DNA from 3 places in the Streptomyces sp. NPDC051214 genome. Region 1 is predicted to be linked to each of the others. Evidence: riboswitches for the same ligand, from Rfam matches in the RefSeq annotation. Region 1 holds a riboswitch; each other region holds the start of a gene.

What was found. A riboswitch is a leader RNA that binds a small molecule or an ion and turns the genes downstream of it on or off. The one in region 1 is predicted to bind cobalamin.
Region 2: it holds a riboswitch for cobalamin, as region 1 does, so the genes downstream of both, AB0M70_RS07815 (prenyltransferase/squalene oxidase repeat-containing protein) here and metE (5-methyltetrahydropteroyltriglutamate--homocysteine S-methyltransferase) in region 1, are expected to answer to the same signal.
Region 3: it holds a riboswitch for cobalamin, as region 1 does, so the genes downstream of both, AB0M70_RS36395 (cobalamin biosynthesis protein) here and metE (5-methyltetrahydropteroyltriglutamate--homocysteine S-methyltransferase) in region 1, are expected to answer to the same signal.

The regions. Positions count from the first base shown of each region.
Region 1 is NZ_JBFBAT010000001.1:286,196-293,607, forward strand. Features, by position in the region: gene aceB (malate synthase A) at 1-1,299, shown strand, start outside; gene AB0M70_RS01385 (3-hydroxybutyryl-CoA dehydrogenase) at 1,296-2,165, shown strand; cobalamin riboswitch at 2,338-2,556, shown strand; gene metE (5-methyltetrahydropteroyltriglutamate--homocysteine S-methyltransferase) at 2,716-5,037, shown strand; gene AB0M70_RS01395 (hypothetical protein) at 5,075-5,779, shown strand; gene AB0M70_RS01400 (MarR family winged helix-turn-helix transcriptional regulator) at 5,797-6,288, opposite strand; gene AB0M70_RS01405 (SDR family NAD(P)-dependent oxidoreductase) at 6,502-7,412, shown strand, end outside.
Region 2 is NZ_JBFBAT010000002.1:765,607-773,018, forward strand. Features, by position in the region: partial or broken gene AB0M70_RS07805 (energy-coupling factor transporter transmembrane component T) at 1-1,095, opposite strand, end outside; gene AB0M70_RS07810 (SCO2322 family protein) at 1,103-1,774, opposite strand; gene AB0M70_RS07815 (prenyltransferase/squalene oxidase repeat-containing protein) at 1,771-2,988, opposite strand; cobalamin riboswitch at 3,116-3,256, opposite strand; gene AB0M70_RS07820 (MBL fold metallo-hydrolase) at 3,292-4,341, opposite strand; gene AB0M70_RS07825 (aldehyde dehydrogenase) at 4,536-6,002, shown strand; gene AB0M70_RS07830 (ferredoxin) at 6,002-6,235, shown strand; gene lanKC (class III lanthionine synthetase LanKC) at 6,442-7,412, shown strand, end outside.
Region 3 is NZ_JBFBAT010000018.1:58,858-66,269, reverse strand. Features, by position in the region: gene cobN (cobaltochelatase subunit CobN) at 1-1,215, opposite strand, end outside; gene AB0M70_RS36400 (cobyric acid synthase) at 1,212-2,720, opposite strand; gene AB0M70_RS36395 (cobalamin biosynthesis protein) at 2,717-3,658, opposite strand; cobalamin riboswitch at 3,765-3,907, opposite strand; gene AB0M70_RS36390 (hypothetical protein) at 4,014-4,250, opposite strand; gene AB0M70_RS36385 (inorganic phosphate transporter) at 4,263-5,537, opposite strand; gene AB0M70_RS36380 (lysozyme) at 5,729-6,469, opposite strand; gene AB0M70_RS36375 (class II aldolase/adducin family protein) at 6,587-7,264, shown strand; gene AB0M70_RS36370 (alpha/beta fold hydrolase) at 7,353-7,412, shown strand, end outside.

The DNA of each region.
Region 1 (7,412 bases):
GTCAACGCCCTCAACTCCGGTGCGCGGGTGTGGATGGCGGACTTCGAGGACGCCACCTCGCCCACCTGGGACAACGTCATCGGCGGCCAGCTGAACCTGCTCGACGCGATCGAGCGCAGGATCGACTTCAGCACGCCGCGGGGCAAGCGGTACCGGCTCGGCGAGCAGGTCGCGACCATCGTCGTCCGTCCGCGCGGCTGGCATCTGACCGAGGAGCACCTGGAGATCGACGGGAGGCCCGCGCCCGCCTCGCTCGTGGACTTCGGGCTCTACTTCTTCCACTGCGCCCAGCGGCAGATCGACGCCGGGCACGGCCCGTACTTCTATCTGCCGAAGCTGGAGAACCGCGACGAGGCACGGCTGTGGAACGACGTCTTCGTCCTCGCCCAGGACCTCGCCGGCATTCCCCGCGGCACCATCCGGGCCACCGTCCTGATCGAGACCATCACCGCGGCCGTCCAGATGGAGGAGATCCTCTACGAGCTGCGCGAGCACAGCTCAGGTCTCAACGCGGGCCGCTGGGACTACCTGTTCAGCCTCATCAAGACCTTCGGGCACCGCACGGACTTCCTGCTGCCCGACCGGGCGCAGGTCACCATGACCGCCCCCTTCATGCGCGCGTACACCGACCTCCTCGTCCGCACCTGCCACAAGCGAGGTGCCCACGCGATCGGCGGCATGGCAGCCCACGTGCCCGGCAGAGATCCTGACGCGCACCGGGCGGCCCTGGCCACCGTGCGGCTCGACAAGGAACGCGAGGCCGAGGACGGCTTCGACGGCTCCTGGGTCGCCCATCCCGCACTGGTCCCCGTCTGCCGCGAGGTGTTCGACGGGGTGCTCGGCACCCGCTCGCATCAGCTCGACCGCACCCGCGACGACGTCGAGGTGACGGCCGCGCGACTGCTGTCCGTACGGCGCATCAGCGCGCCGCCCACCGCGGAGGGGGTACGCACCAACATCGCGGTCGCCCTGCGCTACTTCGCCGCGTGGCTGCACGGTCAGGGAGCCGTCGCCGTGGACGGTCTCATGGAGGACGCGGCCACGGCCGAGATCGCCCGGGTGCAGATCTGGCAGTGGCTGCGCCACCGCGTCGTCGACCGCGCGACCGTGCTCGATCTGGTGGAGGACGAGCTGGCCGCGCTGGGCGCGCAGTACCCATGGGCGCCCCTCGGCGAAATCCGCGAGATCTTCGAACGCACCGCTCTGGGGCGGGAGTTGCCCGCGTTCTTCACCACGGACGCCTACAGTCGCCACCTCGTGCGCCGCCCGTTCGCCGACCGCCCCGAGCGTCAGTCATGACCGCGGCCATCCGCCGGGTCGGCGTGGTGGGCGGCGGTCAGATGGGCGCCGGAATCGCCGAGGTGTGCGCCCGCGCCGGTCTGGACACCGTGGTCTGCGAGGCCGACGCGCTCGCCGCCCGCGCCGCCCGCGAGCGCGTCGCCGTCAGCCTCGAACGTGCCGTACAGCGCGGCAAGTTGGACCGCATCGGCGCCGAGGACGCGCTGGCCCGCATGGTCTTCACCGGCAGCCTCGACGATCTGGCCGACCGCCAGCTCGTCGTCGAGGCGGTCGTCGAGGACACCGCGGCGAAGACGGAGATCTTCGCCGCCCTCGACAAGATCGTCGAGGACCCGGACGCGATCCTGGCCACCAACACCTCCTCCCTCCCCGTCATGCGTCTGGGCATGGCGACCCGGCGCGCCGACCGCGTCCTCGGCCTGCACTTCTTCAACCCCGCCCCCGTCCTTCCGCTGGTCGAGGTCGTCTCCTCGCTGCACACGGCCGCGGAGACCGTCGCCGCCGTGACGGACTTCGCCACGCACACGCTGGGCAAGACGGTCGTACGGTCCAAGGACAGGGCGGGCTTCGTCGTCAACGCGCTGCTCGTGCCCTACCTCCTCTCCGCGATCCGGATGACGGAGTCGGGCTTCGCCACGGCCGCCGACGTGGACGCGGGCATGGAGCTGGGTTGCGCGCACCCGATGGGCCCGCTGAAGCTGGCCGACCTGATCGGCCTGGACACGGTCGCCTCCATCGCGGCATCTCTCTACGCAGAGTTCAAGGAACCCCTCTACGCCCCGCCACCGCTGCTCCTGCGCATGGTCGAAGCGGGGCTGCTCGGCCGCAAGAGCGGGCGCGGGTTCCACCTCTACGACCGGGGCTGAGGGGCCCGGGTCCGCCGCCGGGCCGAGGGGCCCGCGGCTGCTGTGAGCGGGGCGCGGAACAGAGTGGTGATCTGTTCCGCGCCCCTTCGCGCGTCCCACGCCGGTATGGGTCCGTGTCTCAGCTCACGGTCCGGAATGTGATCAGTACTGCCCAAGAGGCCACCTACCCTCTAGCCTGATCCGTGCAGCTGGTTCGCCCTGTCCGCCAGGCAGAGGCGTCGCAAGAGGGAACCCGGTGGGAATCCGGGACTGCCCCGCAGCGGTGAGTGGGAACGACCGCCGTCATACGCACTGGGTCCGAGCGCGGGCCCGGGAAGCGACGGCCAGTAGGTGTCTGCCCCGGCAGATGTGCCCGCGAGTCCGAAGACCTGCCCGTTGCCCGCATGTGATCCCTCATGTGCGGACATCCCGGTGACCTCGTGGGCGGGTCGGCGTACAGATCAGGTGGAGCACCGCGCGATCGGCGCGTACGTCCGCCCGGTCCGTCATCCCTTCGCGTCCGTGTCCCGTCCCCGGGATGCTCAGGAGTCATCTCGCGAAGGAGATTTCCGTGACAGCGAAGTCCGCAGCCGCGGCAGCACGGGCCACCGTGTACGGCTACCCCCGCCAGGGCCCCGACCGGGAACTGAAGAAGGCCGTCGAAGGCTATTGGAAGGGCCGCGTCGGCGCCGACGCCCTGCGGGAGACCGCGGCACGGCTGCGCCGGTCCACCTGGCAGCATCTGGCCGGCGCCGGCATCCACGAAGTGCCGACCGGCGACTTCTCGTACTACGACCATGTCCTGGACACCAGCGTCATGGTCGGCGCCGTCCCGCGGCGGCACCGCGAGGCCGTCGACACCGACCCCCTCGACGGCTACTTCGCGATGGCCCGCGGCACCCAGGACGTGGCGCCCCTTGAGATGACCAAGTGGTTCGACACCAACTACCACTACCTCGTACCGGAGCTGGGCCCCGACACCGTCTTCACCGCCGACTCCGCCAAGCAGGTGACCGAGCTCAAGGAGGCCGTCGCGCTCGGCCTCGCCGCACGCCCTGTCCTTGTCGGCCCGGTGACGTATCTCCTGCTCGCCAAGCCCGCGCCCGGCGTGGCCGCCGACTTCGAGCCGCTCACGCTCCTCGACCGCCTGCTGCCCGTCTACGCGGAAGTCCTCGCCGACCTGCGCGCCGCGGGCGCCGAATGGGTGCAGCTCGACGAGCCCGCCCTGGTCCAGGACCGCACCCCGGCCGAGCTCAACGCCGCCGCCCGCGCCTACCGTGACCTGGGCGCCCTCACCGATCGCCCGCAGCTCCTCGTCGCCTCCTACTTCGGCAGGCTCGGCGATGCCCTGCCCGTGCTGGCCAAGGCACCCGTCGAGGGGCTCGCCCTGGACTTCACGGAGGCCGCCGCCGGCCAGTTGCAGGACCTCGCCGCCGTCGGCGGGCTGCCCGGCAAGCGCCTGATCGCGGGGGTCGTCAACGGCCGCAACATCTGGATCAACGACCTGGAGAAGTCCCTCTCCACCCTGGGCACGCTCCTGGGCCTCGCCGACCGGGTCGACGTCTCCGCGTCCTGCTCCCTGCTGCACGTCCCGCTGGACGCCGACGCGGAACGGGACATCGACCCGCAGGTGGCCCGCTGGCTTGCCTTCGCCCACCAGAAGGCCACCGAGATCGCCACACTGGCGCGCGCCCTGGCCCAGGGAACGGACACCATCACGGCCGAACTGGCCGCCAACCGCGCCGATCTGGCGTCCCGCTCGGGCTCGGCCCTCACCCACGACCCGGCGGTACGCTCCCGTGTCGCCGCCGTCACGGACGCCGACGCCCGCCGCGTCCACGCCTATCCGGTGCGCGCGGCGGCCCAGCGCTCGCGCCTGGGCCTGCCACAACTGCCCACGACCACCATCGGATCGTTCCCACAGACCACCGAACTGCGCACCGCGCGCGCGGACTTGCGGGCGGGCCGCATCGACACGGACGGCTACGAGGAACGCATCCGCTCGGAGATCCGCGAGGTCCTCGCCTTCCAGGAGAAGGCGGGCATCGACGTCCTGGTGCACGGCGAGCCCGAACGCAACGACATGGTGCAGTACTTCGCCGAACAGCTCACCGGCTATCTCGCCACGCAACACGGCTGGGTCCAGTCGTACGGCACCCGCTACGTACGCCCGCCGGTCCTCGCGGGCGACATCTCACGGCCCGAGCCGATGACGGTGCGCTGGACGTCGTACGCCAACTCCCTCACGGACCGCCCCGTGAAGGGCATGCTCACGGGCCCCGTCACCATGCTCGCCTGGTCCTTCGTCCGCGACGACCAGCCCCTGGGCGACACCGCGCGTCAGGTCGCCCTGGCCCTGCGCGACGAGGTCGACGACCTGGAGGCCGCGGGCACGTCGGTCATTCAGGTCGACGAGCCCGCGCTGCGCGAGACGTTGCCGCTGCGCACCGCCGAGCACGCCGCGTACCTGGAGTGGGCCACGGAATCCTTCCGCCTCACCACCAGCGGCGTGCGACCGGACACGCAGATCCACACGCACATGTGCTACGCCGAGTTCGGTGACATCGTCCAGGCCATCGACGACCTCGACGCCGACGTCATCAGCCTGGAGGCGGCCCGCTCCCACATGCAGGTGGCACGCGAACTGGCCGAGCACGGCTACCCGCGTGAGGCGGGCCCCGGCGTCTACGACATCCACTCCCCGCGCGTGCCGAGCACCGAGGAGGCGGCAGCCCTGCTGCGCAAGGGACTTGAGGCCATCCCCGCCGACCGACTGTGGGTGAACCCGGACTGCGGCCTCAAGACCCGAGGCTGGCCCGAGACCAAGGCGTCCCTGGAGAACCTGGTCGCGGCGGCACGGGAGGTGAGGGCGGAACTTCCCTCGGGTTCCTGACCGCGCGGTGCGGGCCGGGGCGGCCATTTCCGGATGAATGACCGCCCCGCTCCGCCATGATGGAAACGCTGGCCGTTCCGACACGGATCCGGGAGGCGACCGGTGGCGTACGTTCAGCAGGGCGATCGACCTGGAGCGCACCTGGCTCGGGGAGCGGAAGGACGTACGCCTCACCTTGGCGGACATCGAGTCCGGCGCCCCTCCCGCCACCCCGGCGGTCGACCCGTACTGGACCTACGGCATGGCGCCCGGCGACGACCAGCGTGGGCACCTCTCCTGGATGAGGGGAGGCGACGAACCATGGCGTCGGGAGAACCGCCTGCTGTGTGACATGGACCGGGACATCATGCAGCACGCGTTGGAGCCCCTGTGTCAGGCGCATCTCGGCATGGCCGTGACCGACTTCGCCGGTTACTGGGAGGACCACAGCGTCTCGGCGGCCCATGTGCTGCTCAAGCTCTGGGCCGCCCGGCACGAGGAATCCGCCGCCCCTCCATCGGAACTGCACCGCACGGCACTGCACATGGCGCTGCACAGCCTGCCCGGTGCTCAGCCCGAGTTCCAGGACTTCATCGAGCGCTACCTGCGCACCGTGCTCCACGAGTGGCGGGCCATCGGCCGTCATCCGGGCGAGGCGTGGGTGGAACAGACGATGGCCATCGTGCGCAGCAACCACTCCGGCAACACCGCCGGCCGGGAGCTCGACCGCCAGGAAGACGCTCTGCTGGACGATCCGGACTGACCTCCGCCCGAGGCCCCTCAGCCCCCCTCCACATGAGCCACCCGGGACAACAGCCCATGCAACATCTCCCGCTCCTCCGCACCGAGCGGAGCCAGAAGCTCGTCGGTGACCCCCCGCGCCACCTCGTCCGAGTCCCGCAGGAAGTCGTGGCCTGCGGGTGCGAGGGCCACGATGCGGCGGCGGCGGTCGTCGGGGGCGGGGCGGCGTTCGACGAAGCCGAGGCGTTCCAGGTCGTCGACCAGGCCGACGATCGCGCTGGGGTCGTACCCCAGCTCCTGGCTCAGTTCGCGCTGGGCCGCGCCCTCCACGGTGGCCAGGTAGCGCAGCAGCGCGTAGTGGCGCAGGCGTAGCCCGGATCTCTGGAGCGCCGCGTTGAAGAGCTGACCCGAGCGCAGGCCCAGGCGGTAGAGCAGGTAGCCCGCGTCGGCGTGCAGGCCCCGCATCCAGGGCGCGCTCTCGTCCACGGACCCTTCCTCCACGGGCTCGGCGGTGGTCTTCCGGCTGGTCATGTGGGGTGCTCTCCCTGATCGGTGGTTCGCGGGCGTACAGCGGTACCGGCGGCGGTCGTGCTGACAGTGTCCAGCATGCCGCATTATCGATGTTGGAAACAATCATTGACGACAACAATGGTTTGACTTAGCTTCCTTTCTGCGGGCCGAGGCCCACCGCCTCCGCCCGCCAACCCATGTGTATTCGCTGCGCGTTGAAGGGGTTTCCCAGTGCTGGACTCATACACCGTGGACCTGAGCGGCAAGGTCGCCGTCGTCACGGGATCAGGGCGCGGCCTCGGCCTCGCCTACGCCGCCGCCCTCGCTCGCGCCGGAGCCGCCGTGGTGGTGAACGACGTCGACGAGGAGGCGGCCGAGCAGGCCGTCAAGACCATCACCGAAGCGGGCGGGCGCGCCGTCGCGGAGGTGGCGGCGGTCGGCAGCAGTGAGGCCGCGGAGCGCCTGGTCGCCCGCGCCGTCGCGGAGTTCGGGCGGCTCGACGTGATGGTGACCAACGCCGGGATCCTGCGCGACCGGGTGCTGTGGAAGATGACCGACGACGACTTCGACGCGGTCCTCACCACCCACCTGCGGGGCACCTTCACCTGCGCCCGCGCCGCCGCCGTACGCATGCGGGAGCAGGGCGAGGGCGGCAGTCTGATCCTGGTCGGCTCCCCCGCCGGGCAGCGCGGCAACTTCGGGCAGACCAACTACGCCGCCGCCAAGGCCGGCATCGCGGCCCTGGTCCGTACGTGGTCGATGGAGCTGGCCAGGGCCGACGTCACCGTCAACGCGATCGTGCCGGTGGCCGCCACCGCCATGACCGAGACCATCCCCGCCTTCGCCCCGTACATCGAGGCCATGAAGGAGGGGCAGCCGTTGCCGGACTTCCTCCGCAAGGGCGAGGGGTTTGGGACGGCCGACGACTGCGCCGCGCTCGTCCCGTTCCTGGCCTCCGGCTTCGCCCGTGACGTGACCGGGCAGTGCGTCGGCATCGGCGGCGACCGGCTCACCCTGTGGTCGCATCCGCGCGAGTCCTCCGTGGCGTACGCGGACGGCGGCTGGACCCCGGAGTCCATCGCCGCCGCCTGGCACACCTCGGTGGGCAGCACCCCGGAGCCGGTCGGCATCCCCGCGCCCAAGAT
Region 2 (7,412 bases), on a different contig from region 1:
GGGCAGCAGCCCGATGAGGACGGCCAGTGCGGGCCACAGCGGCAGCGTCGGCGCGGTCAGGGGGACGACCCCGGGGTGCAGGGCGGCCGTGTCGTACGCGGCGGCCCAGAGCGTCAGGCCTGCCACCGCGATGCCCGACCCGGCGACGAGCCAGGCGCGTACGCCCCACGTGTCGGGGCGGTAGCGGGTGCGCACGGAGCGCCGGCCGCCGAGGCGGAGCCCGGCGAGGGCGGCGACGAGGCCGACGGCGAGCACGGGCAGGCCGTACCTCGTGCCGTCCGCCGTGAGCAGGCCGTACGTGCCCACGCAGACGCCCATCAGGCCGCCGAGCGTCAGGGCCGCCGTCGCCCTGCGCACCCCGGCCGGAACCGGCGCGCTGCGGCCGAAGCCGCGCGCGTCCATCGCGGCGGCCAGCGCGACCGACCGCTCAAGGGCGCCCTCGAGGACGGGCAGCCCGACCTGGAGCAGTCCCCGGATGCCCTTGTCGGCGCGTCCGCGAAGACGCCGCGCGGCGCGAAGGCGCTGCACGTCCATGATCAGGTTCGGTGCGAACGTCATCGCGACGACGATGGCGACCCCCACCTCGTACAGCGCGCCCGGCAGCGACTTGAGCAGCCGTGCCGGACTGGCCAGGGCGTTGGCGGCGCCGACGCAGATGAGGAGACCGGCCAGGCGCACCCCGTCGTAGAGCGCGAAGAGCAGCCCCTCGGCCGTCACCCGGCCCCCGATCCGCACCCCCTTCGCCCAGTCGGGCAGCGGCACCTCGGGGAGCGTCACGATGACGTGCGTACCGGGGATGGGGGAACCGAGGACGACGGCGAAGACCAGCCGGATCGCGATCACGACGAGGCCCAGCTTCACGAAGGCGCCGTACGACCGCGCCCACGGGGCCGAGGTCCGGCGGGCCGCGACGACATAGCCCGCGACGCCGATGAGGAGACCGATCAGCAGGGGGTTGGTGGTGCGCGACGCCGCGACGCCGAGCCCGAGCGCCCACACCCACCAGGCGCCGGGATGCAGCGCGTTGCTCCGGTGCGCCTGGGGGGCCAGGCGCCTGCGCAGCGCACCGGGAGCGGTGCTCGGGTGGTCGGTCATCGTGCGGTCAGCCGCGTCGGCGGCGTGCCTGCCAGAGGGCGGCCCCGCCGAGCAGGGCGATGGCGGCCACGCCCGCGATCAGACCGACGGAGGGGCCACCGGAGCCGCTCTCCTCGTCGCTCGCGGCCGGCTTCTTCTCCGTGGCGTCGGACTCGCCGTTGCCCGAGACCTGCTCGCCGCAGCCCGACTTCGGATAGTCCGCGATGGCGCACAGCAGGGCGTTGCTGTCGTAGCGCAGGGGCTTGGCGACCGCGGCGAGCGCGTCCGCGCTGGTCGCGTCGTCCGCGATCTGAGCGCAGGCCGTACGCGCCTTCGGCGGGCTCTCCCCGTCGGGGGCGTCGCCCGGCGTGCCGAAGTCGATGACCAGGGCGATCCGCTTGCGGTCGTCCTTGGCGGGGGTCTTGGCGCAGATCGTGTCGAAGTCGGCGGCGCCGCGCGGCTTCGCGGCGTCCTTCGAGTCGGCGGACACGGCGAACCGGAAGCCCTGGACGGCCCCGTCGTCGGGGCGCGCGGTGCTCGGCCCCTGGCTCGCGTACGCCCAGCTGGAACCGTCCCGGTCCCAGAAGGACCAGTAGCGGTACCCGGCGGCCTGCGCGGGGGCGGCGGTGAGGACACCGAGCAGGGCGGCGAAGAGCGCCCCGATCACCAGGCGCCCGCACCGCGCGCGACCCCGCGTCACAGCTGCTGCTTCTTCTTGTTGCCGCTGTAGAGGAAGCCGATGCCGATGCCGGCGACCATGCCGACGCCGATGATCCACCAGATGCTCACGCCGCCGTCGTCGCTGTCCTTCTTCTCGTCGGCGGCCTTCTCCGTCGCCTGCGGGGCGGGCCCCTGTGCGCCCAGCTGCTTGACCAGGTCCGCGCCGCCGAAGTCACGCGGGTCCAGGCCGGCGGCGCGGGCGGCGAAGATCAGATGGGCGTAGGCGGCGGGGCCGGACTTCTCGGCCCACTGCGCGGAGTTCTTCGCCAGCCACTGGGCCGACTTCTCGGCCTGCTCCGGCTGACCGGCCGCGGCGAGCGCGAGCACGGAGTCGGCGGTGTTGCCGAGGTCGGGCATGTTCTTGGCGCCGGGCATCGACGACATCAGGTGGTCGTCGCCCTTGGCGAGCGTCTTCAGGAGGTAGCCCGTGCCGTTCGACGCCGCCTGCTCGGCGGTGTCGGCCTTCGCGCACTTCGGGGCGGCTTCCTTCTTCTTGGCCGCGTCCACGACCAGGCCCTTGCCGTGCGCGCCGAGGACGCCGGCCGCGGTGGCGTCCGCGTTCGGCGAGAGCTTGCCGGACTTGACGTCGGCGAGGCCGAAGGCGCCGCCGTCCTTGCCACAGCTCATCGCGAGGGCGGGCAGCGCGTCGTACGGGGACTTGCCGTCCTGCGACTTCACCGACTGCGGCTTCTCGCCCGCCGCGACGAGCGCGCCGATGACGATGCCGGTGGAGTTGGCGTCCGAGTCCATGCCGGGGCTGTAGCCCCAGCCGCCGTCCTGGTTCTGCACGGACTTCAGCCAGTCGACGCTCTTGCCGACCGTCTTCTGCTGGCCGCCGAGCGCGGCGAGCGCCTGCACGGCCGACGCCGTCGCGTTGCTGTCGAACATCGTCTTGGAGCCGCAGGGCTCGCCCGCGTCGGGGCGGTAGGCGGCGTAACCGCCGTTCGTGCACTGCTGCCCGGTGAGCCAGTCGACGGACTTCGCGGCGGGCTTCACGCCGACGGAGTCCTGGGCGAGCAGGGCGTACGACTGCCGGAACACCCCGTCGAACTTGGGGTCCGCGTCGCCGTACAGACCGGAGGGCAGCTTGGCGGAGGGCGACGGGGACGCGGTGTCCGCGAAGGCGGCCGGGGCGGCGGCCGAACCGAACACGGCGACGGCGGCCAGGACCGCTGCGCTGCGGCGAACGTTCATGATGCGGCGGGTGCCTCTCCCTGCGGGGGAGCGGGGCAGCACGGGCGCGTGCGGGCACGGGCACCGGGCGGCTCCGGCTCCGTATACCTCGACGGTGCCGGTCATCGGCGGTTCCGATGACGCGAGCCGGTCACGTTCCGTACGAGGCGATCCGGCTCTCCACCGGTCCTGAGGACCGTGGATCACGGCTGCGGGTCAGCGCCGGATTCGCACCGGCTTCCCCCCGTACGGGCATGATGACGACGGGGCCACTCTACCGGCCCGTAGGGGACGGGCCCCGAGGCGGCCGCCCCCGGCAGGAGGTCACACCGCGCGGTACCGCACGGGATCGTGGCCCACCGCCTCCGCGCGCCCCAGCTTCACCAGGCGCCGCACATGGGCCTCGGCCTCGGAGACCGCGATGTTCCGCGAGCCGTAGCGGATCTGGGCCCAGGGGCGGTTCCACTCCATCTGCTCGGCGAGCTGCCAGGGGGTGAGGGGCTCGGCGAGGAGGGCGAGCAGATCCGTCAGGCGCTCCTCGTGGTGGGCCAGGATCTCTTGGACGCGCCCCGGGGCGTCGGTGAACGCGTACTGGTGGGCCGGGAGCACCTCGGCGACCCCCAGGCGGCCGATGCGCTCCAGGGAGTCGAGGTAGTCGCCGAGCGGATCGGTCACGGTCTCGTCGTCGGGGTCTTCGTACAGGCCGATGTGCGGGGTGATCCCGGGCAGGAGATGGTCGCCGGAGAACAGGCGGCCGTGGCCGGGCAGTCGCGCCGGGTGCTCCTCCTCCAGGTGCAGGCAGACGTGGCCGGGCGTGTGGCCGGGGGTCCAGATCGCGCGGAGCCTGCGCCCAGGCAGTTCGAGGAGCTCGCCGGGGGTGATGCCGCGGTCGGGGAGCGCGGCGGCCAGGCCGGGCAGCCGGGGTGCGCGGCCCGCGTCACGGGCGGCGAGGAGAGGGGCCAGATGGTCGGCGGGGGCACCCGCGGCCGTCAGCTTCTCCACCATGTAGTCGAACCAGCGGGCGGGCGGCCCGGTCCGGGTGCGGCGCACGACCGAGGCGTCCGCCTCGTGCATCGCGATCCACGCGCCCGACGCCTCGCGGACCTTGGCCGACAGGCCGTGGTGGTCGGGGTGGTGGTGGGTGATGACGACGCCGTGCACCGCGTCGGGGGACGTGCCGCAGGCCGCGAGGCCCTCGGCGAGTGCGTCCCAGGAGGTGGGGTCGTCCCAGCCCGTGTCGACGAGGACGGGGCCGGCGTCCGTGTCCAGGAGGTGGACGAGGGTGAAGCCCAGCGGGTTGTCGGGGATGGGGACCTTGATGCTCCATACGCCCCCGCCGTGCTCGGTCACCTGCGGTTCGGTCACCTGCGTCATCGGGCGCCCTCTTCTTCTCTCGTTCGTCGCTCGACCGTAACTAGAACTGGTTCCAATGATCGCCTAAGTCGACCGTTTCAACAGGCTACTTGAGCCTTGCCCTCCGTGGACTAGTGGAACTAGAACTGGTATCAGTTCTGAAACAGTGTCAGAAAGCGTGCCGCGCAGGCGGATTCCCGCAGGAGGCAGTCACCATGACCGAGCTCGTGGAACACGGACAGCTGTTCATCGGCGGGGAGTTGGTGGACCCCCACGGCAAGGACGTCATCGAGGTGGTCTCGCCGCACACCGGCCAGGTCTTCGCACGGGTGCCGCACGCCGCGCCCGCCGACGTCGACCGGGCCGTCGCCACCGCGCGCAAGGCGTTCGACGAGGGCCCCTGGCCCCGGATGACCCTCGACGAGCGGATCGAGGTCGTCACCAGGATCAAGGACGCGTTCGCCGTGCGGCACGAGGAGATCGCCCGCGTCATCAGCTCCCAGAACGGCACCCCGTACACGTCGAGCGTGATGGTGCAGGCCCTCGCCGCGATGATGGTCTGGGACTCGGCGCTCACGGTCGCGAAGAACTTCACGTACGAGGAGGCGCGCGACGGCGCCCTCGGCAAGATCCTGGTCCGGCGCGAGCCGGTCGGCGTGGTGGCGGCCGTGGTCCCGTGGAACGTCCCGCAGTTCACCGCGGCGGCCAAGCTGGCGCCCGCGCTGCTCGCCGGGTGCCCGGTGATCCTCAAGACCTCGCCCGAGACGCCGCTCGACGCGTACATCCTCGCCGACATCGCCACCGAGGCGGGGCTGCCGCAGGGCGTGCTCTCGATCATCTCGGCCGACCGCGAGGTGAGCGAGTACCTCGTGGGGCACCCCGGCGTCGACAAGGTGTCCTTCACCGGCTCCGTCGGCGCGGGCAAGCGCGTCATGGAGGTCGCGGCCCGCAACCTCACGCGCGTGACACTGGAGTTGGGCGGCAAGTCGGCCGCGGTGATCCTGCCGGACGCGGACGCTTCGGCGGCGGTCGCCGGCATCGTCCCCTTCGCCTGGATGATCAACGGCCAGGCGTGCGTGGCCCAGACCCGCATCCTCGTGCCGCACTCCCGCCACGACGAGTTCGCCGAGGCCTTCGCCGCCGCGGCCGCCGCGCTCAAGGTCGGCGACCCGCTCGACCCGGAGACCGAACTGGGCCCGCTGGTCGCCAAGCGCCAGCAGCAGCGCTCGCTCGACTACATCCGCATCGGCCAGGAGGAGGGCGCCAAGATCCTCACGGGCGGCGGGCGTCCGGCCGGGTTCGACGAGGGGTGGTACGTCGAGCCGACCCTCTTCGGCGGCGTCGACAACTCGATGCGCATCGCCCGCGAGGAGATCTTCGGCCCGGTCATCTGTCTGCTCCCGTACGGCGACGAGAGCGAGGCCGTGAAGATCGCCAACGACTCCGACTACGGGCTCAGCGGCAGCGTCTGGACGGCGGACACGGAGCGCGGCATCGACATCGCGCGGCGGGTGCGCACCGGCACGTACTCGGTGAACACCTTCAGCCTCGACATGCTCGGACCGTTCGGCGGCTACAAGAACTCCGGCCTCGGGCGGGAGTTCGGGCCCGAGGGGTACGGCGAGTACTTCGAGCACAAGATGATCCACCTGCCCGCGGGGTACGGGGGGGCGGGTGCCTGATGGGCGACCGCTGGCACGTCGAGGTGGACCGGTCGGTCTGCATCGGCTCCGGGATGTGCGTGATCACGGCGCCGGGCGGCTTCACGCTCGACTCCGCCCGTCAGTCGCACCCTCAGGACCCCGAGACCGACGCCAACGAGAAAGTGCTCGAAGCGGCCGAGGGGTGTCCGGTCGAGGCGATCACCATCACGTTGTCCGGCAGCGGGGAGGTCGTCTTCCCGCCGGAGGACTGAGGGGGTCCGCTCCTGCGGCGGAATTTACTTGTGTGACGCCCTCTGAGCCGAATTGTGTACGTTCTGCGGACGTTATGTGTGCTCGAAAGTGTGCGAACAGGACTTTACCCATGCGTTCCGCATGCCCGATCGATGACATCCGTGACTGTCCGTCCCCTTTGCGGCCTGGAACTCTCTGAGCCAGACCACATGGGGAGGAGACGTTCGTGGACAAGCGGTACGAGGTCTACTGTCTGGCGGACAGGCACTTCTACGAGACTCCGGACCGCTTGTCCGTGGGCAAGAGCGCCCCTGAGTTCGAGACCGCGGGCCGGGCCGTGCCGCCGGGCTGGCGGTCGGTGCGCAAGGGGGACTGGCTCTCGCTCATCCCGCTCGGCGCCGACGGGGAGCCGCGCCCCACGCCCGCCCAGGGCTGGAAGGTCCACGCCTCCGCGACCCTGGACAACGCCGACCGCATCGGCGCGATCATCTGGGACCACTGCGTCGAGCGCGGCATCCCCTTCAAGTTCGTGCCCGCCGCCCACCTCCTGCACCTGCGCAACAGCAAGTACGCGGGCCGCGACAACAGCGGCAAGTTCGCCACGATCTACCCGGACGACGAGACACAACTGCAGTCCGTCCTCACCGAGTTGGGCAAGCGCCTCGAAGGGTTCGACGGGCCCTACATCCTGACCGACCTGCGCTGGGAAGAAGGGCCGCTCTACGTCAGGTACGGGGCCTTCACCCGGCGCATGTGCGACAACGGCAAGGGCACGCTCGTGCCCGCCGTCGAGAACGCCGAGGGCACGCTCGTCCCCGACTCCCGCGACCCGGCCTTCCGGGTGCCCGACTGGGTGGAGCTGCCCGCGTTCCTCGCACCCCAGCTGGCCGCCCGCAACACCACCACCGTCGGCGACCTGCCGTACCGCATCGAGAAGGCCCTGCACTTCTCCAACGGCGGCGGGGTCTACGCCGGCACCGACACCCGCGACGGCCGCAAGGTCGTCCTCAAGGAGGGCAGGCCGCACGCCGGTCTCGCCGCGGGCGGAGCCGACGCCGTCGCCCGGCTCGAACGCGAGAAGGCCGCCCTGGACAAGCTCTCCGGACTCGGTGTCGCCCCCGAGGTCAGGGACTGGTTCCTGCTCGGCGACCACCGCTTCCTGGTCATGGACTTCCTCGAGGGAACCACCCTCAACTC
Region 3 (7,412 bases), on a different contig from region 1:
GAGCCACTCGACGTCGTGGCCACCGGCGTTGATGAGCCGGTGGATCAGCTCGTCGCCGTCGTCCGGGTGGCCCTCGACGACGTACCCCGCGTCCCGCAGGGAGTCGAGCACACGCACCGCGGAGGCGGGAGTGTCCAGGCCGACCGCGTTGCCGACGCGCGCATGCTTGGTCGGGTACGCGGTGAAGACCAGGGCGAGCTTCTTCTCCGCGTTCGGCTTGTGCTTCAACTGGGCGTGCCGCAGGGCGATTCCGGCGACGCGGGCGGCGCGCTCGGGGTCGGCCACGTACACCGGTACGTCGTCGGGGCCCTGCTCCTTGAAGGAGAACGGCACGGTGATGATCCGGCCGTCGAACTCGGGGATCGCGACCTGCATGGCCGCGTCCATGGGGGAGAGCGCGGCGTCCGACGCGTCCCACGTGGCACGCGAGGAGGTCAGGCAAAGCCCTTGCAGGACAGGGATGTCGAGGTCGGCGAGGGCGCCGATGTCCCAGGCCTCCTCGTCGCCGCCCGCGCTCGCGCCCGATGCGTGCGTGCCGCCCGCCGCGAGGACGGTGGCGACCAGGGCGTCCGCCTTCCCCAGGATCTCGTACAGGCCCGCGTCGGCGCCGCGCAGCGAACCGCAGTACACCGGAAGGGCGTTGGCGCCCCGCGCCTCGATCGCGTCGCACAGCGTGTCGACGAAGGCGGTGTTCCCGGAGAGCTGGTGCGCGCGGTAGAAGAGCACCCCCACGGTCGGCCGGCCCTCGACGTACGCGCGCGTGCCGTGCACCCCGTACTCGGGCATCTTCCGGGGTTCGGCGCTCAGCCGCGTGTGGGCGGCACCGGAGCGGGCGTGCCCCGCCGCGAGGACGTCCTCCTTGAGGAAGCGCGCCAGCTCCCGCAGATTCTCCGTGCCGCCCTCGACGAGGTAGCGCAGCGCCTCCGCCACGGACCCCGCGTGCACGGTCGACTCCGCCATCAGCTCCGCGTCCGGCACGGCCTCGCCGCCGAGCAGCACCGTCGGGATCCCGGCGGCCTTCAGCGCCGCGAGCCCGTCCTCCCACGCCCGCTTGCCGCCGAGCAGGCGTACGACGGCGATGTCCGCGCCCTCGATCAGCGCGGGCAGCTCGGCCTGCGCGTCGACCCGGGTCGGGTTGCCGATGCGGTAGGGGGCGCCGGAGGCACGGGCGGCGAGGAGGTCGGTGTCGGCGGTGGACAGCAGCAGGACGGTCATGAGGGTGCCCCCGGTGCGATGAAGGGGAGTCCGGCGGGAGGGCCGGTCTCGATCAGGCTGAGCAGCGCGTCCGTGTCCGCGTGTTCTTCGATCAGGTCGCCGAGCAGGTCGAGCTGCTCCTCGCGCAGGGTGCCGAAGCTGGTGTCGGGGGCGGGCACGAAGCGGCGCCCGGCGGCGCGGGCGACCTCGGCGAGGAAGCGCCGCCGGAACGCGTCGGACTCCAGCGAGCCGTGCCAGTGCGTGCCCCACACCTCGCCGACGCGGCACCCGTCCAAGAACGGCTCACCGCCCAGGACTTGAGCGACACCGTGATGGATCTCGTACCCCTCGACGGGCTCACCGAGGGCCTCGCCGACCGGCCGCGCGAGGGTCTTCTCGCGCGCGAACCGCACGCGCACGGGCAGCAGACCGAGCCCGTCCACGGCTCCCGCCCGCGACTCGACGTCGTCCTCGATGTGCTCGCCGAGCACCTGGAAGCCGCCGCAGATCCCGAGGACGGGGCGCCCCTCGGCGGCGCGCCGCGCCAGGGCGTCGGCGAGGCCGCGCTCGCGCAGCCACTCCAGGGCGCGGACGGTGCCGCGCGTGCCGGGCACGACCACGAGATCGGCGTCGACGAGCTCCTCGGCCCGGTCCACGAACCGCACGACGACGCCCGGTTCGGCGGCCAGCGCGTCCACGTCCGTGAAGTTCGACATCAGCGGTACGGCACAGACGGCGACCCGTAGCACGTCCTCGCCGACCGGGGGAGCGACCACGGATTCCCGCACGGCGCCCCGCAGGGAGACCCGAAGGCCGTCCTCCTCGTCGATGCCGAGGCCGTGCTGGAACGGCAGCACCCCGAACGTGCGCCGCCCGGTGAGCCCATGGAGCATGTCGAGGCCGGGTTCGAGCAGCGAGACGTCGCCCCGGAACTTGTTCACGAGATACCCGGCGACCAGCTCCTGGTCCTCGGCACTCAGCAACGCCGTCGTCCCGAAGAAGGAGGCGAAGACGCCCCCGCGGTCGATGTCTCCCACCACGACCACCGGGAAGCGGGCGGCCCGCGCGATCCCCATGTTCACGATGTCCGTACGGCGCAGATTGATCTCGGCGGGACTGCCCGCCCCTTCGCAGATCACGGCGTCATAGCTGCCCCGAAGTTCCTCCAGGCATCCCAGGACGGTGGTGAGCAACGCTTCCTGCCGCCCCCCGTGGTACCCCCGCGCGCTCATCTCGCCCACGGGCTTGCCCATCAGGACGACCTGGCTGCTGCGGTCGCTGCCCGGCTTGAGCAGCACCGGATTCATCAGCGCGGTCGGCTCGACCCGGGCGGCCTGCGCCTGCATGGCCTGGGCGCGCCCGATCTCGGCGCCCTCGCGCGTGACGAAGGAGTTGAGGGACATGTTCTGCGCCTTGAAGGGCGCGACGGAGACGCCCTTGCGGGCCAGCCACCGGCAGATCCCTGCGGTGACGACGCTCTTGCCCGCGTCGGACGTGGTTCCCGCGACGAGGAGTCCACCACTCATGAGGCCCTGCCTTTCCGTACGGTGCTCACGGCCGCGGCGACCCCGAGGGCGAGCAGCCCGACCCGCCGTGAAAGCTTCACGGCCCGCTCGATGTCGGCGACTTCCACGCCCCGCCCGCCGCCGTTCAGGACCGGCCGGTGCTCCACGCGCCCCGCGTACGAGAGCGTCCCCCCGAGCCGTACGCCCAACGCCCCGGCGAAGGCGGCCTCGACGGGCCCGGCGTTGGGGCTCGGATGCTTGGCGGCGTCCTCCCGCCAGGCCCGCACCGCACCCCGCGGCGATTCCCCGGCAACAGTCGCGAGCACGGCGGTGAGCCGGGCGCCCGGCCACCCCAGTACGTCGTCGAGCCGGGCGGAAGCCCACCCGTAGCGCCGGTACTTCGCGGACTTGTGCCCGACCATAGCGTCGAGCGTGTTGACGGCGCGGAAGGCGACGAGCCCCGGGACCCCGCCCAGGGCACCCCACACCAGGGCACCCACCACGGCGTCGGAGGTGTTCTCGGCGACGGACTCCACCACGGCCCGCGCGATGCCGTCGGCGTCGAGCGCCTGCGGATCACGCCCGCACAGATGCGGCAGCCGCTCCCGGGCCACCTCGATGTCCCCGGCGGCGAGCGCCCCGCCCACGGCCCGCGCCTCACGCCCCAGCGAGGTCCCGCCGAGCACGGCCCAGGTGGTGGCGGCGGTCAGCGCGACGGACGCGGCGCGTGAGTCACGTACGAGAGAAGAGGCCAGGGCGGCCGCACCGGCAGCACCCCCGGCACACACCACGGCGTGCAGCGCGCCCCACCCGCGGTGGTCACGCCACAGGACACGCTCGACGGCACCGGCGGCCCGCCCGAACGCGGCGACCGGATGCCCGCGGCGAGGATCGCCGAGGAACAGATCACCGAGAAGGCCGGCGGCGGCGCCGTACGCGAAGTCGCGATCGGCACGCATGGCTTCAGCCGGTCGCTGTGCCGAGAAGTGAGCTCACGCTCGGGAACTGGTCCGGCAACGGGCGGCCGCGCATGGCGATATGTCCTCACTCAGGGTGTCCGCGCCCTGGTTCGACGTGATCGGCGGCGAGAGTTCCTGGCTTCCGAGGAGTCAGCTCCTCGATGACAGTGGCGGGACCGCGCCGGATTCACACCGACTTCCTCTCCTGCTGCCGTATGGCTCCGGCAGTCCACCACGCCCACGAACGCCCGTCAACTTGCCGTTGACCTGCGGCGGGAGAGTGTGCGGAGGCCCACATACGAAGGTGGGGTGCGGGACGCCGAAGCGTCCCGCACCCCACCCGGAAGCCCGGTCGTCAGGCGACGATCAGATAGATCCCGTACGCCACCGCAGCCGCGCAGAGCGCGAAGCACGCGTACGCGCCCATGCGTGCTGCCGTGGCGCTGCCGGCCGTGGCCGATGAGGCGCCGGACGTGGCCGCCTCGTGCTTGGAGAGGCCGACGATGCCGAGGGTGAACAGGCCCACCAGGGCCACCGTCACCGCGAGGCTGACTCCGAAGACGGAGCCGAGAGCTGCCCAGTCGATGTCCATGCTGACTTGTCCTTACACCGTGGCGGGCCGGGCGGGGTCCGCCACGGTGCCGGTCGGGGCCGCGATGGTGGCCTTGACGAGGTCGACGTCGGGGCTCGTCACCGCCGAGCCGGTGGGCGGCGGGGTGACGGCGGCGATCGCGGTGGTCACGACGCCGGCGGGCTCGTCGGCGGAGGAGCCGCCGATCTCGTCGTCGGCGACGTTCGTGTGGTCGACGGCGTTGCGCCGGGACAGCACCCAGATCACGGCCGAGCCGGCCACGAGGAGCGCGGCGGTCACCGCGACGCCCCAGGGGCCCTGCTTGGTGAGGAACTCCGCGCCCGCGCCGACCAGACCGGCGGCCGGCAGCGTCAGGCCCCAGGCGATGAACATGCGGGTCGCCGTGGACCAGCGGACGACGCCGCCCTTGCGGCCGAGACCCGCGCCCATCACGGCGCCGGAGCAGGACTGGGTGGTGGAGAGCGAGAAGCCCAGGTGCGAGGAGGCCAGGATGACCGTCGCGGCGCTGGTCTGGGCGGCGAAGCCCTGCTGCGGCTGGAGGTCGGTGAGGCCCTTGCCCATGGTGCGGATGATGCGCCAGCCGCCGAGGTAGGTGCCGAGCGCGATGGCGACACCGGCCGAGACGATGACCCACATCGGGGGGTTGGCGCCCGGGTTCAGGACACCGCCGGTGACCAGGGCGAGCGTGATGATGCCCATGGTCTTCTGCGCGTCGTTCGTGCCGTGGGCCAGCGAGACGAGGCCGGCGGAGGCGATCTGGCCGACGCGGTAGCCCTTGGCGGTGGCCTTGGTCTCGGTGTTGCGCCCGATGCGGTACGTCAGGCGCGTGGCCAGCGTCGCGGCGAGACCGGCCACGAGGGGCGCGGCGATCGCGGGGAGCAGGATCTTGGTCACGACGGTGCCGCCGTCGATCGACGACCAGCCCATCGACATGACCGCGGCGCCGATGAGGCCGCCGAAGAGTGCGTGGGAGGAACTGGAGGGCAGGCCCACCAGCCAGGTCAACAGATTCCAGAGGATCGCGCCGACGAGCGCCGCGAAGATCACCTCTGTCTTCAGTCCGTCCTCGTTGACGATTCCGCCGGAGATCGTCTTGGCGACCTCGACGGAGAGGAAAGCGCCGACGAGATTCAGCACGGCGGACATGGCCACCGCCGTCTTGGGCTTGAGAGCGCCAGTCGAGATGGTGGTCGCCATCGCGTTGGCCGTGTCGTGGAAACCGTTCGTGAAGTCGAACACGAGAGCGGTAACGATCACGATCCCGAGGAGAAGCGTGATGTGTTCCATTTACCCAGGCTTCTGTTGGACGTCAGTGGCAAGTGGAACGTAGGCAAGCTGAGTGAACGGAAAGTGAACTGGGTCGGGCCGTGCGGTGACCCAATGCGGGGCACCGCCACTCCGGTTCTTCCGGGGCGCCGACGCAGATCGCCCCGAGGGGCGTCACAGGGCCCGGAATCAGGGCTTCCCGAGCTACCCGGCTACCCACGGGCGAAGCTCTTCAACGTGGTCGCCGAGCCGTTGAAGAGATTCTGATCACCCGGCAGCGGGCCGGCGTTGTCGTGCTGCCAGATGGTCAGGCGCGACCAGCCCTTGGGCAGCGCTCCCGGCGTCGGCGCCCAGCGTGCCAGCCACAGCGCGTGATCCGCTCCGAAGGCCCGGCTGCCGCCCGTGCAGGCGTTCCACCACTTGGTGGTCGTGTAGATCACCGGGCGTCGGCCCGTCCGCCGCTTCACCTCGCCGCTGAAGGCCTTGATCCAGGCGACCATGCGGGCGCTGCCGAGGCCGTAGCACTTCCGTGCGCCGTACGGATTGTGCTCGATGTCGAGCGCGGGCGGCAGCGTCCGCCCGTCCGCCCGCCAGTGCCCTCCGTGCTCCATGAAGTACGCGGCCTGCCGGGTGCCCGATGACTTGTCCGGCAGGGCGAAGTGGTACGCGCCGCGGAGGATGCCCGCCGCGCGGGAGCCGTCGTACTGCCGGCGGAAGTAGGGGCTGCGGTACGTGTGGGACTCGGTGGCCTTCACGTAGACGAACTGCGCGCCCTTGCTCCTGGCCTGCTGCCAGTCGACGTTCTTCTGGTGCGAGGAGACGTCGTGCCCTCTCGGCTTGCCCGCGGCCGAAACCGGAATCTCGGCGAGGGCGGCGCCCCCGAGGGTCAGAGCCGTCACGGAGACCGCGATGAAGCGGGCGCGACGGAGGGACGGTGTGCGGTCACGGGCCATATTTCCCCCGGATGGCGACGTGCGGGACAAATCACGCACGAGGCTAGTGGAAGTTCGTCGCTCTCCGGTCGACCGCGGGCCGGCCCGTGTCGGCCCCGCTGCTGGCAGGATCACGGCATGACGGAGCAGCGGAAAGAGCGGGGCGAGGACCGGCAGGACACGATCGAGCGGGCCTGGGACGAGCTGGTGGCGACGGCCCGCAGGACGGTGACGGACGGCCTGGTGGTCGGCACATCGGGCAACGTCTCGGTGCGCGTCGGCGGCACGATCCTGGTCACCCCGAGCGGCGTGCCGTACGACCGCCTGACCCCGCGGGACGCCGTCGGCGTCGACACGGACGGCAACCGGCTCTTCGGTGACCTCACCCCGACGAGCGAACTGCCCATGCACCTCGCCGTCTACCGCACCACGTCCGCCGAAGCCGTGGTCCACACCCACGCGGTGCACGCCACCGCCGTCTCCACCCTGGTCCCGGAGCTGCCGCCCATCCACTACATGACGGCCGCCCTCGGCGGCCCGGTCCGCGTCGCCCGGTACGCGCCGTACGGCTCGGACGAGTTGGCCGAGCACATGCTCCGGGCCCTCAGGGACCGCACGGGCTGCCTGCTGCAGAACCATGGGACCGTCACCTACGGAGACACCCTGGACCAGGCGTACGACCGCACGGCGCAGCTCGAGTGGATGTCCCGCCTCTGGCTCACGGCAAGCTCCGTCCCGGGCCACGCCCCGACCCTCCTGTCCACGGGCCAGCTGAGGGAGGTCGAGGACAGGCTGCGGGGCTACGGCCAACGGTGACGCGTCGCGGGGCTCCGCGGGCCAACTGACATCACCCCGCGGGCCCCGCCCACTGGCCCACGGCGGGCCAGGGCCCGACACTGGGCTGGTGCGCCAAGCCAAAGCGACGGCAACGGCCGTCACCGCCGTCACCACCGCCCTCGTGGGC